Regions from separate parts of the Mesorhizobium sp. ANAO-SY3R2 genome, predicted to be linked through region 1. Evidence: riboswitches for the same ligand, from Rfam matches in the RefSeq annotation. Region 1 holds a riboswitch; each other region holds the start of a gene.

What was found. Region 1 has a riboswitch for cobalamin ahead of ABSY17_RS11100 (DUF1636 family protein). Riboswitches for the same ligand answer to the same signal wherever they lie in the genome.
Region 2: it holds a riboswitch for cobalamin, as region 1 does, so the genes downstream of both, bluB (5,6-dimethylbenzimidazole synthase) here and ABSY17_RS11100 (DUF1636 family protein) in region 1, are expected to answer to the same signal.
Region 3: it holds a riboswitch for cobalamin, as region 1 does, so the genes downstream of both, ABSY17_RS08705 (ABC transporter ATP-binding protein) here and ABSY17_RS11100 (DUF1636 family protein) in region 1, are expected to answer to the same signal.

What each region holds. Positions count from the first base shown of each region.
Region 1 covers NZ_CP159955.1:1,312,871-1,318,499, reverse strand. Annotated here, with positions in the region: gene ABSY17_RS11115 (NuoB/complex I 20 kDa subunit family protein) at 1-571, opposite strand, end outside; gene ABSY17_RS11110 (NADH-quinone oxidoreductase subunit A) at 562-927, opposite strand; gene ABSY17_RS11105 (winged helix-turn-helix domain-containing protein) at 1,270-2,502, shown strand; cobalamin riboswitch at 2,498-2,704, shown strand; gene ABSY17_RS11100 (DUF1636 family protein) at 2,743-3,180, shown strand; gene cobW (cobalamin biosynthesis protein CobW) at 3,177-4,214, shown strand; gene cobN (cobaltochelatase subunit CobN) at 4,220-5,629, shown strand, end outside.
Region 2 covers NZ_CP159955.1:618,960-624,588, reverse strand. Annotated here, with positions in the region: gene ABSY17_RS07765 (outer membrane beta-barrel protein) at 187-1,842, shown strand; gene bluB (5,6-dimethylbenzimidazole synthase) at 1,839-2,567, opposite strand; cobalamin riboswitch at 2,615-2,798, opposite strand; gene galU (UTP--glucose-1-phosphate uridylyltransferase GalU) at 2,865-3,752, opposite strand; gene ABSY17_RS07750 (lytic murein transglycosylase) at 4,002-5,228, shown strand; gene ABSY17_RS07745 (DUF459 domain-containing protein) at 5,245-5,629, shown strand, end outside.
Region 3 covers NZ_CP159955.1:817,623-823,251, forward strand. Annotated here, with positions in the region: gene ABSY17_RS08700 (ABC transporter substrate-binding protein) at 1-472, opposite strand, end outside; gene ABSY17_RS08705 (ABC transporter ATP-binding protein) at 496-1,311, opposite strand; cobalamin riboswitch at 1,419-1,629, opposite strand; gene ABSY17_RS08710 (membrane-bound PQQ-dependent dehydrogenase, glucose/quinate/shikimate family) at 1,742-4,213, opposite strand; gene ABSY17_RS08715 (MarR family winged helix-turn-helix transcriptional regulator) at 4,396-4,854, shown strand; gene ABSY17_RS08720 (FAD-containing oxidoreductase) at 4,864-5,629, opposite strand, start outside.

The DNA.
Region 1 (5,629 bases):
TGGTGCCGGTGCGGCGGATCTTTTTCTGCAGCAGGAGAATGCCGTAGAGAAGCGCCTCAGCCGAGGGAGGGCAACCGGGAACATAGATGTCGACAGGCACGACCCGGTCGCAGCCGCGCACCACGGAATAGGAATAGTGATAGTAGCCGCCGCCATTGGCGCACGAGCCCATGGAGATGACGTAACGAGGCTCCGGCATCTGGTCGTAGACCTTGCGCAGTGCGGGAGCCATCTTGTTGGTCAGGGTGCCGGCAACGATCATGATGTCGGACTGGCGCGGTGAAGCGCGCGGTGCGATGCCGAACCGCTCGCTGTCATAGCGCGGCATGGCCGAGTGAATCATCTCGACCGCGCAGCAAGCCAGACCGAAGGTCATGTACATCAGCGAACCGGTACGGGCCCAGGTGATGAGCGCCTCGGACGAGGTAACGAGAAAGCCCTTGTCGGCCAACTCGTTGTTGATCTCGCCGAAGAAGGCGTCGTCAGAACCGATGGGCTTGCCGGTGTTCGGATCGATGATGCCTTTCGGCTTCGGTGCGATCAGGGTGCCGGAGGCGTCGTTCAATCCCATTCCAGCGCTCCCTTTTTCCACTCATAGATAAAGCCGATGGTCAGCACGGCCAGGAAGACCATCATCGACCAGAAGCCGAGCATGCCGATCTCGCCGAAGGACACAGCCCACGGGAACAGGAAGGCAACTTCGAGGTCGAAGATGATGAACAGGATGGACACCAGGTAGAAGCGGATGTCGAACTTCATGCGGGCATCGTCGAACGAGTTGAAGCCGCACTCGTAGGCAGACAGCTTTTCCGGATCCGGACTGCGGTAGGCAACCAGGAAGGGCGCCACGATAAGGGCTATGCCAACCACGAGCGCCACACCGATGAAAATCACGATGGGCAGATACGAACTCAAGAGAGCGTTCATGCTGCGAATTCCGTTGGTGGCCAATCCACCCAGAATTACAGCACGGGGTCCGTTTCCGGAAGCGCGACGCAAGATCGTCGCCTCGGACGAACGGTCGTGCTGCAACGCGGCGACGGTTAGCGCAGGCGGTCGGGCGAAGCAAGCCCAACCTTGTCCGAAAGGTGGCAAAGCGCACCGCTGGACCAAAATCCTGCGTGGATGACTCGCGTTTTATTTCTTTCTATTTTTACTCCACTTTACACTCCTGACAAGTCCTGGACCGCGGTCCTGCTAGCATCTGCAGCAAGAACTGATTCCACTGCCCTTGCGTCATCCACCTTGAGACTGCGATAGCTTGCCGCAATGAAGGAAAAACTCTCGCTTTCCGCCGCCCGCCGCGTTGCTTTGGCGGCCCAGGGTTTTGCCGACCCACGCCCTTCGGGTGCCATCACCCGACGGCACCTGCAGCGCGTGCTCGACCGAACCGGCCTGTTCCAGATCGACTCGGTCAGTGCCGTGGTCCGCGCACACTACATGCCGCTTTATTCGCGCCTCGGGCCCTACCCCATGGCGCTGCTCGACGAGGCGATGCAGTCGCGCAAGCGCCTGACATTCGAATACTGGGCGCATGAAGCCTCGCTGCTGCCGCTCGACACCTGGCCTCTGATGCGCTGGCGCATGGAACGCGCCGCCAATCACGACGGCATGTATGGCGGCCTGACCAAATTCGGCCGCGACAACAAAACCTATATCGACGAGATTTTTCGCCAGGTCGTCGATCGCGGGCCGATCGCCGCGTCCGACATAGAAGGAGCGAAAGGCTCCGGCGGCTGGTGGGGCTGGAGCCGCGAAAAACACGCCTTCGAATGGCTGTTCTGGGCCGGCCGCATCACCACCCATTCGCGCCGCGGCTTCGAGCGGCTCTATGATCTGCCCGAGCGCGTGCTGCCGGCGGCCATATATGATCGCCCCGTTCCTGCCCCGGCCGATGCCCAGCGCGAACTGCTGCGAATCTCCGCCCGCGCCCATGGCGTGGCGACCGCCGCCTGTTTGCGCGATTACTTCCGCCTGTCCCCAGCCGACATGAAAGGCCGCATCGAAGAACTGGTCGATTCGAGCGAACTGATTCCCGTGCGCGTCGAGGGCTGGGACAGGCAGGCCTATCTGCATGCCGAGGCGCGCATTCCGCGCAAGGTGCAGGCACGCGCGCTACTCGCGCCATTCGATCCGCTGGTCTTCGAACGTTCCCGCGCCGAAAGCCTGTTCGGCTTCCGCTATCGCATCGAAATCTACACGCCGGCGGAAAAGCGCCAGTACGGCTATTATGTGCTGCCGTTCCTGCTCGGCGAGCGCATCGTCGCCCGTATCGACCTCAAGGCCGACCGGCCGGCAGGCGTCCTGCGCGTCCATGCCGCCTATTCAGAGCCCTGCGCCCCATCGGAAACGGCTGCCGAACTCCATGAAGAACTGGAGCAGATGCGCGCCTGGCTCGGCCTCGAACGCATTGAGGTAACGCCAGCCGGCGACCTCGGGCCGGCGCTTCGCGACATTGCGGGTCGCTCGCTTGCGTTGACTCCTCCCCTCACGAAAGCCTAAATCGCCATCAGACGGTCCTTCGCCCGCAACGGCGGAGGCTAAGAGGGAATGCGGTGCGGCGCTTTGGCGTCAAATCCGCGGCTGTCCCCGCAACTGTAAGCGACGAGCCAAGGCCGGTAACCACTGGGATGTACTCCCGGGAAGGCGGTGCGAAGGCGACGACTCGCGAGCCAGGAGACCTGCCGTCTGCAACATTGATCCGATCGCCTGGCGGGTGTCCCAGGCAAGGAGCCTGGTATTTTGGAACTCGACGACAATCCCTCGGTCGAAATTGGGGACGCATCCAGCGGTGACGCCGACACGCGCGCAGCTGCGGTGACGATTCTCGTCTGCTCGTCCTGCCGCGACGAAACCGGCTCGGATGCGCATCCCCGCGCCGGCACCCGACTGGCCGAAGATGCCAGGCTTGCGGCCAGCGGCGAAAATATCGCCGTGCGCAGCGTCGAGTGTCTCGGCAATTGCAAGCGCCGCCTGAGTGCGGCCCTCATTCGCAATGGTTCGTGGAGCTACGTCTTCGGCGATCTCAGGGTCACATCGGGCGAAGACCTCGTCACCGGGGCAAAACTCTTTTCCACCTCGACCGATGGCCTGATCCCGTGGCGCGGCCGTCCCGACAGTCTCAAGCGCGGCCTCATCGCGCGCATCCCCCCACTTGCACTCATCAAGGAAAACAAATGACCGCCTCCGTCGAACGCGTTCCCTGCACCGTCGTCACCGGCTTTCTCGGCGCCGGCAAGACGACGCTGATCCGCAACCTGCTCGAAAATTCGAAGGGCAAGCGCCTCGCCATCATCGTCAACGAGTTCGGCGATGTCGGCATCGACGGCGAAATCCTGAAGGGTTGCGGCATCGACACCTGTCCAGAAGAAAACATCGTAGAACTGGCCAATGGCTGCATCTGCTGCACCGTGGCTGATGATTTCGTGCCCGCGCTCGACCAGATCCTGGCACGCACGCCGCGCGTCGACCACATCCTGATCGAGACCTCCGGCCTCGCACTGCCCAAGCCGCTGGTCCAGGCCTTCCAATGGCCGTCCGTCAAGAGCCGCGTCACCGTCGACGGTGTCATCGCCGTGGTCGACGGTGCAGCACTCGCGGACGGCAAGGTCGCTTCCGACATGGACGCGCTCGCCGCCCAGCGTAGCGCCGATGATTCGCTCGACCATGACGATCCGGTCGAGGAGGTGTTCGAGGACCAGGTCGCCTGCGCCGACCTCATCATTCTGTCGAAGAGCGATCTGCTCGACGCCAACGGCCATGCCCGCGCCAACGCCATCATCGGCGAGCACCTTGCGCGCGCGGTCAAGATCGTGCCGACAGCACTCGGCAAGGTCGATCCCTCCGTTCTGCTCGGCCTCGGCCTCGCCGTCGAGGACGACATCGAAAATCGCAAGACCCATCACGACGGCGCTTTCGACCACGAGCACGACGACTTCGACACCTTCGTCATCGATATCCCCTCGATCGCCCATCCCGATGAACTGGCCAAGCGCGTCGCCACCGCAGCCGAAGAAGAAAACGTGCTGCGCGTGAAGGGCTTCGTCGAGGTCGGCGGCAAGCCGATGCGCCTGCTGGTCCAGGCCGTCGGCCCGCGCGTCAACCACTATTACGACCGCGCCTGGACGGCCGAGGACGACCGCCGCTCGCGCCTGGTCGTGATCGGTCTCAAGGGGCTCGACCGCCCGGCCATCGAGCGCATTCTGGTAGGCTAGGCCGGATGCACATCCTCACCACCACCTCCGCCTCGCTCGACGATCTCATCGAGCCAGTCGATCTGCGGCAGCAGCCGGCGGATGTGGTGGCGCTGTCCTTCACCGACAGCGACCTGGCCGGCCTCGCCAGCGCCTGGAAGGCTGACGCCGAACGCCTCCCCTCGATGCGTCTCGCCAGCCTGCGCGACCTCAGGCATCCAATGTCGGTCGATCTCTGGATCGATAGCGTGGCTGCGCACGCCAAGGTGATTCTGGTTCGCATCCTCGGCGGCTATGACTGGTGGCGCTACGGCTGCGACCGGCTTGCCGCAATCGCGCGTGAAAAAGGCATCGCGCTCGCCCTGTTGCCCGGCGAAAGCCATGTCGCCGATATCAGGCTGATCGAGGGCTCGACCTTGCCGCACGCCGAACTCGACGCGTTGCTTGGCTATTTCCGACAGGGCGGGCCGGAGAACATGAAGGCGCTGGTCGCGCGGCTCGCGGGGCTGGCTGGTGGCAGCTGCACCGCAGTCGCGCCGGTGTCCGTGCCGAAAGCGGGTTTCTACGGTCCGGCCCGGGGCGTGATCGAAGCGCCAGCCCTTTACCTCCCCTCTTGTGGGCAGGGTAACACCCCTATCGTCCCGATCATCTTCTACCGCTCGATGTTGCTGGCCGCCGATGTCGCGCCCATCGATGCGCTGGTCGAAGCGCTGAGGGCACAAGGCCTGCGCCCTGCTCCGATCTTCGTGTCGAGCCTGAAAGACAAGGAATCGCTCGCCTTCGTCGAGAAGGCGCTTTCGCAACTCGCCCCCTCGGCCATCGTCACCGCCACAGCCTTCGCGGCAGGCGCCGAGCCTAGTGCCGAAACCCTGTTCGACCGCGCCGGCGTCCCCGTGTTCCAGGTTATCGTCGCCACCACCCGCCGCGAGGCATGGAAGGGCAGTCCGCGTGGGTTGGCCCCCGCCGATCTTGCCATGCATGTCGTCATGCCCGAACTCGATGGCCGCATCCTTGCCGGCGCCATCTCCTTCAAGGCGGAGAGCGAACTCGATCCCGCACTTGGCTTCCGCGCCGTCGTCAACCGACCTGAGTTGGACCGCGTAGAGCAGGTCGCTACCCGCATCGCCGCCCACCTGCGCTTGCAGCGCGCGCCGCGCGACAAACGCAAGCTCGCGATCCTCATCCCCGACTATCCCAGTGCCCCCGGGCGCACCGGCTACGCCGTAGGCCTCGACGTGCCCAATAGCGTGCTGGCCATGCTGCACGACCTGAAGGAAGCGGGTTATGCGGTTGAACGGATTCCCGAAACTCCGCGCGCACTGCTCGACCTGATCGAGGCCGGCGGGCATGGCCTGGCGCTTGAAGACTATGAGGTCATTTCCTCGGAATTGCCCGCCGAAGCACGTGAGACCATACTGTCCGCTTGGGGCCCGCCG
Region 2 (5,629 bases), 690 kb from region 1:
TTTCGGACGATTTCTGTCCATCATTATCGACCCGGCATCGGGCCCCGGCCGGTGCCGGAAACGCTCCGTTAACCACGGCCATTTACCAGTTGGTAAGTGCGGCGCCCAAGCGCCGGCGAAGCAGTGGTGACGATGGCGCGGGTCTGGCCGAAGCGAAATGGACACTGGAGAGGTGCGCGAATCTGCGTGTTGCTGGCAACGGCAAGCGCGGCGACACTGTCCTGTGCCGCATTTTTGCACGCCCAGGAAGCCGGCCTGCGCGGTACGGTCACCGAAAGCGCGGTGAGCCATCTGCTGCTCGGACAAATGTTGCGGGAAAGGCGCGCTGCGGAGGCCGAAGCGGCAGAAGCGGGCAGCCAAAATCCGCCGGCGACCTACCAGCCAGTGAGCGCTGGCGCAGTTCCCGACCAGCCAGGAAATTCGAGCACCCTGTTCAGCGAACCGCCGGGCGCGGAGAGCAATTTTGACACACCAGCCGCACCGATTCGCCCGGCGACAACCGCACGCCAGCGTGCGGAAGAGGCGCGCCTGCGGCTGATGTCGCCGCCCGGGGCAGCGGCCGCGCGGCCAGCCAACCCGGTCGAAACGGACGACATCATGACCGCCGTCGTTCGCCAGGGCCCGGTCGATTCCGAGCTTCAGGGCGGGCAGGGTCCGGAATCGGTGCGCCAAGGCGCCATCGAGGCGCGCCAGCGACAGCCTGACGAAAACCCGTTCGAGGCCGTCGGCATCCGCCTGGGCAGCTTCGTGCTCAGGTCGGGCCTGGAACAGGGCATCGTCGCGACCTCCAACGCCAATTCGAGCGCCAACGGTCAGTCAGCCGTGCTGTCGGAAACCACTGTGCGGCTGAATGCGGCGTCCGACTGGGAGACCCATTCGGCGACCATCAATGCCTATGGCGGCTTCCGCAGAACGCTGTCCGGCCAGGAGGTGAAGGATCTAGCCGGCGGCATCGACGGCGCCCTGGAGCTGGAGTTTGCCGACGATCTCCGTGCCACCGGCGGGCTCGCCTACACTGTCAGCCCGGAATCGGCGACTTCGCCCGTCGTCATCGCCGGCCCGGCCGAGCGCGCGACACTGCAGACCATCGACGCCGCACTGGGGCTGGAAAAAGATATCGGCAATCTTCGCCTCGGCCTGGCCGGCGAAGCCACCAGCGAGATTTACGGCAACGCCGACCTGCCCGGCGGCGCCACGCTGTCGCAGAAGGACCGCAACTCCACGCTCTATGCCGGGACGTTCCGCTTGGGCTACGAGCTGTCGCCGGCCATAACACCATTTGGCGAGGTCGAATATGGCCGCCGCATCTACGACCAGACGTTCGACACCGCCGGGTTCGAACGCTCTTCGAACGTGGTGGGCGTCCGCGCCGGCGTCGAGCTCGACATGGGGGAGAAATTCGGCGGCGAGCTTTCTGCCGGCTGGATGTCGGAGAATTTCGACGACGACCGCCTGAACACCGTCTCCGCGGCGACCGTTGCCGCCGACCTCAGATGGTCACCCCTGCGCGGCACCATCGTCCGCCTCAATGGCACCACTGGTGTCGAGGGTTCGACGACACCAGGCGAAAGCGGCTCGGTGCTCTATGCCGGCCGCCTCGGCGTCGAGCGCCAGATGCGCGCCGACCTGACCGGCCTGGCGACGGTGGGCCTAGGCTGGCGTGATTATCCCGGCACCGGCGACCACGAATTGGGCCTGACCGCCGAAGCCGGCCTGACCTGGTGGCTCAGCCGCTATGCAGGGCTTACCGGCCGGCTGCGCCACGAAACGATGAACAGCACGCTGCCCGGCCGCGACAGCACGACCAACAGCATCTTCCTCGGCGTGAATGTGCAGCGCTAAACCGCTGATGGCGCCATGCCGGCGGCGATGCGCTTGAGAGGCTCCTCCCCCACCCCGGCAAAGACCTCGCTCATGATGAGATCTGCCAGCGGCAGCCTGCTACCCCAGCCGTGCCGCTCGAGATCAGGCTTTGGCGCGAACTCGGATACGCGCCCGACGCAGAGATAGGCGACCGGTACGGCGTGATCGGGAATGGCGAGCAATTGCTTCAGCGCCTCCCGGTCGATGATGCTGACCCAGCCAACGCCGACGCCTTCGGCACGCGCCGCCAGCCAGAAATTCTGCACCGCACAGACGGTGCTGTAGAGGTCCATCTCCGGGTTGTGCCAGCGACCGAGCGGCGAGTTTTCCGAGCGGCTGCGGTCGCAGGTGACAACAAGGTTGAGCGGGCTTTCGCAGATGCCTTCGAGCTTGAGCTTGCGATAGAGCGCCTGTCGATCCGCGCCGATATGCTCGACCTCCTGCCGGCGAGCGTCAAAGAACAGGTCGCGGACCTGTTGCCGACGCGCCAGATCGCGGATGACGATGAAATTCCATGGCTGCATGAAGCCGACCGAAGGCGCGTGATGGGCGGCAAGCAGCAGCCGCGCCAGCACTTCGTCGTCGAGCGGATCGGGCAGGAAATGGCTGCGCACGTCGCGGCGTGTGAAGATTGCCCGGTAGACGGCGTCCTGGGCCGCAGCGTCGAATGACCCACGGCTTGCATGATTGTTGGTGGCCGGCATCGCGTGTCCCCTTGCGATAGAAACGGCGTCCGCCCGCCTGACCATGCGGTGGACCATTTCTGCCAGGCCGGTCTTCTGGCTCGAGTTCAACCCGCAACAGCACCTTCCCGCTCCTGCGAACAGTGGCACTTGCCGATGCGGTCCCTCATACAGCGTTGGGCACGCCACGGATTTTCACCGTGTTCCCGATTCTCCCGCATTGCTGCGGGCACCTAGCGGACCGTCTTTAGAGGCCGGCAGGGCACGATGCCACCCCCCGCGCGTCCAAAACCGGCGCGCGGGCGACATGGCAATCGGTTAGCGGCGGGCCTTCGTCTCGCGCAACAGGCCTTCGATCACGTCTGCCATATGCGCATTGAGATCGGTGCGCGACAGCGCGAAAGCGACATTTGCCTCGACGAAGCCTTCCGGCGAGCCGCAGTCGAAGGTCCGGCCGCGATAGTGGTAGCCGTAGAAGTGCTGGGTCTTCTCGAGCTTCAGCATCGCGTCGGTGAGCTGGATCTCGTCGCCCGCGCCGCGCTCCTGCTTGGCCAGTAGGTCGAAAATCTCCGGCTGCAGGATGTAGCGGCCATTGATATACAAGTTCGACGGCGCGGTGCCGGGCTTCGGCTTCTCCACCATGCCTTCGATCTCGAAGCCGGTGTGAACCGCCCTGCCCTTGCCGACGATGCCATATTTGTGCGCCTCGGCCGGATCGCACTCCTGCACGGCGACGATGTTGTTGCCGGTCTCGGCGTAAAGCTCGACCATTTCACGCATGCAGCTCTTTTCCGACTGCATGATCATGTCGGGCAGAAGCAGCGCGAAGGGCTCGTCGCCTACCAGTTCGCGCGCGCACCACACCGCATGGCCAAGGCCGAGCGGCACCTGCTGGCGGGTGAACGAGGTCTGGCCCGGCGCCGGCTGCAACTTCTGCAGGCGTTCGAGCTGCTCGCTTTTACCGCGCTGTGCCAGCGTATCGTAGAGTTCGAACTGGACGTCGAAATGGTCTTCGATGACCGCCTTGTTGCGACCGGTGACGAAGATGAAATGCTCGATGCCCGCCTCGCGGGCCTCGTCGACCACATACTGGATGACCGGCCGGTCAACCACCGTCAGCATTTCCTTCGGAATCGACTTCGTGGCCGGCAGGAAGCGTGTGCCCAGGCCTGCAACGGGAAATACTGCCTTGCGAACTCGTTTCATTGGGTGGTCGTCCGACGATGGTTTGTGACTGTCGGCGCGGGTTCTGCCACACCGGCATTGAAGAATATTGAATGCGTTCACACATTCGCCGTCGTCGTGCAAGATGATGGATCACGCGATCTTGATTGCTCCGCCAAGTCAGGCACAATCCCAAGATCGGCTTTTCGTTCCCTCGGGGGTCCATGGTAAACCGATTGATAACCTGGTTCGGCGATGAATCGACTTTCTGATCTCTCCTTGGAGGAAAGAATGCCCCTTCGCAAAACCGCCAAAGGCCTGGCAGGCTTCGTCGCGATTGCCGGACTGTCGTTCGCGCTGATGTTGCCAGCAGGCCCGGCCGCAGCAGAGCCCGGATTCCAGCGCTGGGTGGCGAGCTTCCGCGCTGTCGCCGCCGACAACGGCATCTCCGGATCGACCTATGATCGCGCTTTCCGCGGCGTGACTTCGGCCGACCCGGAAGTTTTGGAGAAAGCCCGCTACCAGCCTGAATTCACAGCACCAGTCTGGGACTATTTCGACAACCGCGTTCATGACCAGTCGATCGCGGTCGGGCGCGAGATGGCGCGCAAGTGGAAGCCCTGGCTCGACCGTATCGAAGCGACCTACGGTGTCGACCGCTATGTGCTGCTTGCCATCTGGTCGATGGAATCGAACTACGGCGAAATCCTCAAGAACGACAAGGTGATGCGCAATGTCGTGCGCTCGCTGGCAACGCTTGCCTATGGCGACGAGCGCCGCGCCAAATTTGCCCGCACCCAGTTGATCGCCGCACTCAAGATCCTGCAGCGCGGCGACATCGACGAGAGCCACCTGATGGGCTCGTGGGCAGGAGCGATGGGCCACACCCAGTTCATCCCGACCAGCTACCAGGCCTACGCGGTCGATGCAGACGGCAACGGACGCCGCGATATCTGGAATTCGGTTCCCGACGCGCTCGCCACCGCTGCCAATCTGCTGAAGAAGAACGGCTGGCAGACGGGCAAGACCTGGGGCTACGAGGTCGTGCTGCCAGAGGGCCGCAAATTCCCTGCTGGATCGCTGACACTCGAAAAATGGGCAGCACTCGGCGTCGAACGTGCCAATGGCAAGGCCTTCAAGCGCGGTTCGGACGTCGCCGAACTCAAGGCCCCCGACGGACGGGGCGGCCCCGCCTTCCTGATGACCAAGAACTTCCAGGTCATCAAACGCTACAACAACGCTGACAAATATGCCCTGGCGGTCGGTCTTCTTGCCGACGAAATTGCCGGCTATGGTGGATTGGTGCAGGACTGGAAGCGGCCTTTCACCAAGCTCAGCTTCGAGGAAAAGCAGGAACTGCAGAAGCGGCTGTCGGCCCATGGCTATTACGACGGCAAGGCTGACGGCAAGATCGGCGAAGGCTCGCGCCTGGCGATCAAGACTTTCCAGGCACGCCTGGGCTTGACGCAGGACGGCCATCCGAGCATGGAAGTGCTCAAATGGCTGAGGCGGGATTAGCAATCGGAGGTTGTCCTTGGCATCGTCGCGTCGTCCGAGATTTTCGCTGCTACGCCTGACGATGCCACTGGTCGCGGTGGCGGTCGGCCTGACCGCCATTTCGGTTTCCGCGCCAACCCCCGCCCTCGCCCAGGAAGGCATTTTCCGCCGCTGGTCGCTGCGCGACCTGTTCATGCCGCGCCGCGAACCGCGCGTCGATCCCTACTATTATGTCGTGCCCCAGGCACCGCCGCGGAAACTCCGCAAGCCCCAGCGCAAGCCGAAGCCTGCGGTCGATGCGGGTGCGGGGCCGCACGTGCGTACGGTGAGGAAGCCGGCCGTGCCGGCCCAGCCGGCCGTGCCAGTGATCGAAAAGGCAGCCGACGCGCGTGTCGTGCTGGTCATCGGCGACTTCCTCGGCG
Region 3 (5,629 bases), 500 kb from region 1:
GCAGGTCGGCATACATGTCCTGAAGCGTCGACTTGTCCCGCTTCATGATGTGGATGCAGCTCTCGGTCAGCTCGTAGACCGGGATACCGAAGGGGGCGAGTGTTTCGGGGGTGACGTCGCCGCCGACTTTCATGCCGTAGTTCCAGCCGGCGAAGAACAGGTCGGCGTCTGCGCCCAGCAGCACCTCCTTGGTGGGGTATTTGGGCGCCAGTTCCGGCAGCTCGCCGACGCCGGCGCGCAGGCTCTCGTCGAGTGTCTTCCAGCCCGAGATGCCGGTGTAGCCGACCATCCGGTCGGCAAGGCCCAGCACCAGCATCATCTCGGTCAAGTTCACGTCATGCGACACGGCCCGCTGCGGTGCTGCTGCGAAGGTGACATCCCGGTCGCAACTCCTGACGGTGGCGGGAAAGCCGCTTGCTGTGGCGGAGGCGCATGTGGCGAAAAGTGCGGCGGCAAAAATTGACAGGCGCATGTGGGCTCCTTGGGTTGGCGTGGTTAGCGTTCGAGGTGGAAGGAAAAGCGGGGGCGGCCGGTGATCGGGTGGTCGTCGAGGGTAGCGCCGACGGAAAAGCTTTGGCGGATGCGCTCGGGCGTCAGGATGTCGGCCGGCCTGCCGCAGGCCACGGCACGACCGCCGTCCATCACCAGCACGCGGTCGGCATGGGCGGACGCAAGCGCCAGGTCGTGCAAGGAGACGATGACGGTGCAGCCGAGATTGCCGAGCAGTTCCAGCACTTCGAGCTGGTGGCGGATGTCGAGGTGGTTGGTCGGCTCGTCGAGGATCAGAAGGTCGGGCCGCTGTACCAGCGCGCGGGCGATCATCACCCGCTGCTTCTCGCCGCCGGACAGCGAGCCGAAATCGCGCGCTGCGAGCGTGGTGAGACCAAGCAGGGCAAGTGCCGCCTCGACCTGGTCATGGTCGCAGTCTCTGGTGCGAAAGCCCGTCACGTGCGGCGTCAGCCCCAGCTCGACGATCTCGGCAACCGTCAGGCCGAATTCGGAGGCGCTCTCTTGCAGCACCGTGGCGATGCGGCGGGCGCAGTCGCGCGGCTTCATCCGCCAGATGTCGGTGCCGTCCAGCCTGACCGTGCCTGCGGTCGGGCGGTGAAAGCGGTAGAGGCAGCGCAGCAGGCTCGACTTGCCGGCACCATTGGGGCCGACGATGGCCAGCATCTCGCCGGGCGCCACCGAAAGCGTCACCGGTTGAAGGATGGATTTCGAGGCGCGCGGACCCCAGCAGACTCCGTCGAGTTCGAGGAGGGCGGGGGAGGACCCTACAAGGCGGCTAGCAGTCTGGGCGCGGTCGAGCATGCCTTGTCTCCACAAAGGGGTGGAGCAGGCAGAACGATCCGGTAAGCGCGCCGGTACCGCAAAAGGCAGTCGCAACCATCAGCATCTCCGCGGCACACCCCGGCCGGTTGAGTTAATCGGATGATGGCAGGTCTCCTGGCTTGCGGGTGATCGCGCCTCGGGACCTTCCCGGCCTTGCGGCCAGTGGCATATTCCCGACTTGCTATCCGCTTACAGTTGCGGGGGCAGCCACGGTTTTGCGCCCGAAGGCAACGCACCGTGTTCCCATTTTAATCCACTGCCGATTCGGCAGCTGGAACCATCACCTCGTGGCTAGACGAACGTCGGGCGGCTGGCAAGGCACCGCAGGTCGCCCACGATCAGGCGCGGTCCGGAGGTATAAAAAAGGGGCGCCAGAAGGCGCCCCGTCCGATGTCGAAGTCGTGCGACCTCAGTTCTTCTTCGGTAGCTTGTAGGCGACGACGTAGTCGCCGCGGTCGGGCGACTGGCGTGCGCCGCCGGCCGAGATGACCACGTACTGCGTTCCGCTTTCGGGCGAAACGAAGGTCATCGGCGTGGCCTGGGCGCCCACCGGCAGACGACCCCTCCACAGCTCCTCGCCGGTTTCCACGTCGAGGGCGCGCAGATAGTAGTCCTGCGTGCCGGCGTAGAAGACGACGCCACCCGAAGTGGCGATCGGACCACCCAGCGTCGGCATGCCGATCGGGATCTGCAGGCCGGTCTTTATGCCCAGCGGGCCGGTATCCTCAAGCGTACCTGCCGGAACCTGCCAGACGATCTGGCGGGTCTTGAGGTCGATGCCGGTGAAGGTGCCGTAGGGCGGCTGGTGGCAGGGAACGCCGAGCGGCGACATGAAGGCTTTCTTCATCGCGCCATAGGGCGTGCCCTTCTGCTGCGACAGGCCGTCATGAGCGGCCGAGCCTTCGTACTTGTCGGTCTCCTCGCGCGGCAGCAACTGCGCGATCTGCGGCATGCGGATGTCGTTGACGATCATCAGCCCGCGGGCCTCGTCGATCGCCGCACTGCCCCAGTTCATGCCGCCATAGTAGCCCGGGAAGATGATCGAGCGCGTCCGGCCGGTGGGCGTGAACTCGCCCTCGTAGCGCAACTTCTTGAACTCGATGCGGCAGTAGAGCTGGTCGTAGGGCGTGGCACCCCACATCCGTGCCTCGGTGAAGGGCTCGGTGCCGATGGTCGGCATGCCCACCGAATAAGGCTGCGTCGGCGACAGGAAGTCCTCCGGCACGCCGCCGGTCTGCGGCACCGGGCGCTCCTCGACCTCGGCGATCGGCTTGCCGTCGCGGCGGTCGAGCATGAAGATCTGCCCGCGCTTGGTGAGCTGGATCAGCGCCGGCACCGTGCCGCCCTTGCCGTCCGGCACGTCGTAGAGTGCGGGCTGGGCAGGAACGTCGTAGTCCCAGATGTCGTGATGGACGGTCTGGAACTTCCAGCGCTCGCGGCCGGTGGCGATGTCCAGGGCGACGACCGAGGCGGTGTAGTCCTCGGCTGCCTTCGAGCGATGCGCGCCGAAGAAGTCCGGCGTTGCGTTGCCGGTCGGCAGGTAGACGAGGCCGAGGGCGTCGTCATAGGCCGGCGTCGTCCAGACGTTGGGCGTGCCGCGCGTGTAGCTCTCGCCTTCCGGCGGCAGGTTGGTGATCGCGGGGTTGCCGAGATCCCAGGCCCAGACCAGTTCGCCGGTGCGGGCCGAGAACGCACGGACTGCGCCCGAAGGCTCGCCGGTCTCGACATTGTCCCACACCCAGCCGCCGACCATGATCAGGTCGCGCATGACGGTGGGGGCGGAGGTCTGGAAGTAGAAGCCGTCCTTGACCTCGCCCATGCCCTGCTTGAGGTCGACGATGCCGCCATTGCCAAAATCCTGGCATAACTCGCCGGTCTTGGCGTCGAGCTGGATCATGCGCGCGTCGATGGTGGTCATGACGATGCGTGCGGCACAAGCGTTCGATGCGGCGACCACAGGTGTGGCTGGCGCTTCCGGTGCGGCCGGTGCGGCGGTGCCGTCGGTGGTTGCTACAGGTTCTGCAGCGGCGGTGGCGACTGCGTCGGCCGGAGCGGGTGCTTCAGCCTGAACAGGAGCCGGACCCGGAACGTAGTAGCTCACGCCGCGGCAACGCTGCCAAAGCGGCCCTTTTGCCTTGGGATCGAACTTCCACTTCACTTCGCCCGTATCGGGGTCGAGGGCATGCACGATGTTGTTGGGCGAGCAGGTGTAGAGCGTGTCGCCGACGAAGAGCGGCGTGCTCTGGTCCTGTGCGCTACCCTGCGGCGTGTCGCCGGAGCGGAACGTCCAGGCGACCTCGAGACCGGCGACATTGTCGCGATTGATCTGGTCGATCGGTGCGTAGCGCGTGCCGGCCGGCGTGCGGCCATAATGGCTCCAGTCGGCAGCCTCTGCCGCCGATGCCGGCGTGGCAGGCGCGGTCTCTGCCTTGGCGACGGCGTTGCGCGTCACGCCATGCGGGGCAAAGGCGTAAATGCCGGTCGCGGCAAGCGCTGCCGTCAAAAGGCCGGCGAGGGCGAACGGCGCGCGCTTGCGCGAACCGAGTAGCGGTGCCAGCAGCAGCGCGGGAATGGCGATGACGGCGGGTGCGACGAGGCGCGGGATCAGCGGCCAGAATTCGAGGCCGGATTCCCAGAGCGCCCAGACAACGGTCGCCAGGAACACGAAGCCGTAAAGCCACAGGCCGGACTTGCGGCGCATCGCGTACAGGATGCCCGAGGCGATCACGCCGAGGCCGGCGAGCGCGTAGTACCAGGAGCCGCCAAGGCCGATCAGCTGGATGCCGCCATAGACCAGCGGCAGGCCCACGATCACCATGATCAGGCCAAAAAGCGCAAGCGGCCATCGGCCACCAGGCTTTGGAGTACTTTCTTGAGACATGTCGATTACTCGCAAATTTGATCTTTGTTCGCCGCGGTACGCCTGGCGATTGCTTTGGGAGGAAGCCGTGATGCCAACCGTTGCGGTCAATGCTTGTCGATTTTCAGCGCAGGTTGCCAAGCAGACCCTAGGTGCAGAAAATATGATCGCATCCTAATAGGTAGTATGTTATCTTGTTTGTAATGTCCAAGGAAACATCCGATCGTCAACTGATAGGTCAACTCCTGCTTTCCGTGGCGCGGCTTTGGCGTGCTGCCGCCGACAGGGCGCTGGACGATTGCGGGCTTTCCCATGCCTCGGCCATGCCGCTGCTGGCGCTCTCCCGGCTCGGCGACAACGCTCGCCAGGGGGTGATTGCCGAGCATCTCGGACTCGAGGGACCATCTCTGGTACGCATCGTAGATCTGCTGTTGGCCGAGCAACTCGTGACGCGCAGGGAAGACCCTCTCGACCGGCGGGCCAAGATCCTCACGCTGACCGAACTTGGGCGCGCGCGCGTCTGCGAGATCGAACGCGTCATGCAGCAATTGCGTGAGCACTTGCTGGCGGATGCCGATGCGGACGAGCTGGAAAAGACCATTGCACTGCTCGAACGCATGGAAAGCAAACTGCTTGAGGACGAGCAGAGCCAGGGCGATTGACGGGGGCGATCACGCCAGCGGCTGGAGCTCCTGAGCAATCGTCGGCAGCAGTTCGGAAACCGTTGGATGGATGTGGACCGCCCGTTGCAGCGTCGTGATCGGTGCCTTGGCGTACATCAGGTCGAGCACGGCATGGATTGCCTCGTCGCCGCCGGTGCCCAGCACCGAGGCACCGAGGATCTCGTTGTTCTCGGCATCGACCAAGATCTTCATGAAGCCTTGCGTTTCGCCCTTTTCGACCGCGCGGCCGACCTTCGTCATCGGCCGCTGGCCGACCAGCACCTTGCGGCCGGCCTTCAGCGCCGCAGCCGCCGTCATGCCGGCTCGACCGAGCGGCGGGTCGATATAGAGCGCATAGGCCTCGATGCGGTCGGAGACCTTGCGCTTCTCATTGTCGAGCAGGTTGGCAGCGACGATCTCGAAATCGTTGTAGGCGGTGTGGGTGAAGGCGCCCTTGCCGTTGCAGTCGCCCATCGCCCAGATATGCGGGACATTGGTCCGCAGATGGTCGTCAACGATGACATAGCCGCGCGCGTCGGTCGTCACGCCCGCCTTGTCGAGACCAAGATCGTCGGTGTTGGGCCTGCGTCCTATGGCGAGCAGCACATGCGAGCCAACCACCGCGCGGTCGCCGCTGGTGCAGTCGACGCCGACCGAAACACCTTGGGGATGCGGGGCGAAGCTGATGCACTCGGCATCGAGCCGAAGTTTTATCCCTTCGTTTTCCAGAATGCCCTTCACCGCCTCGGAGACGTCCTCGTCCTCGCGCGCGATC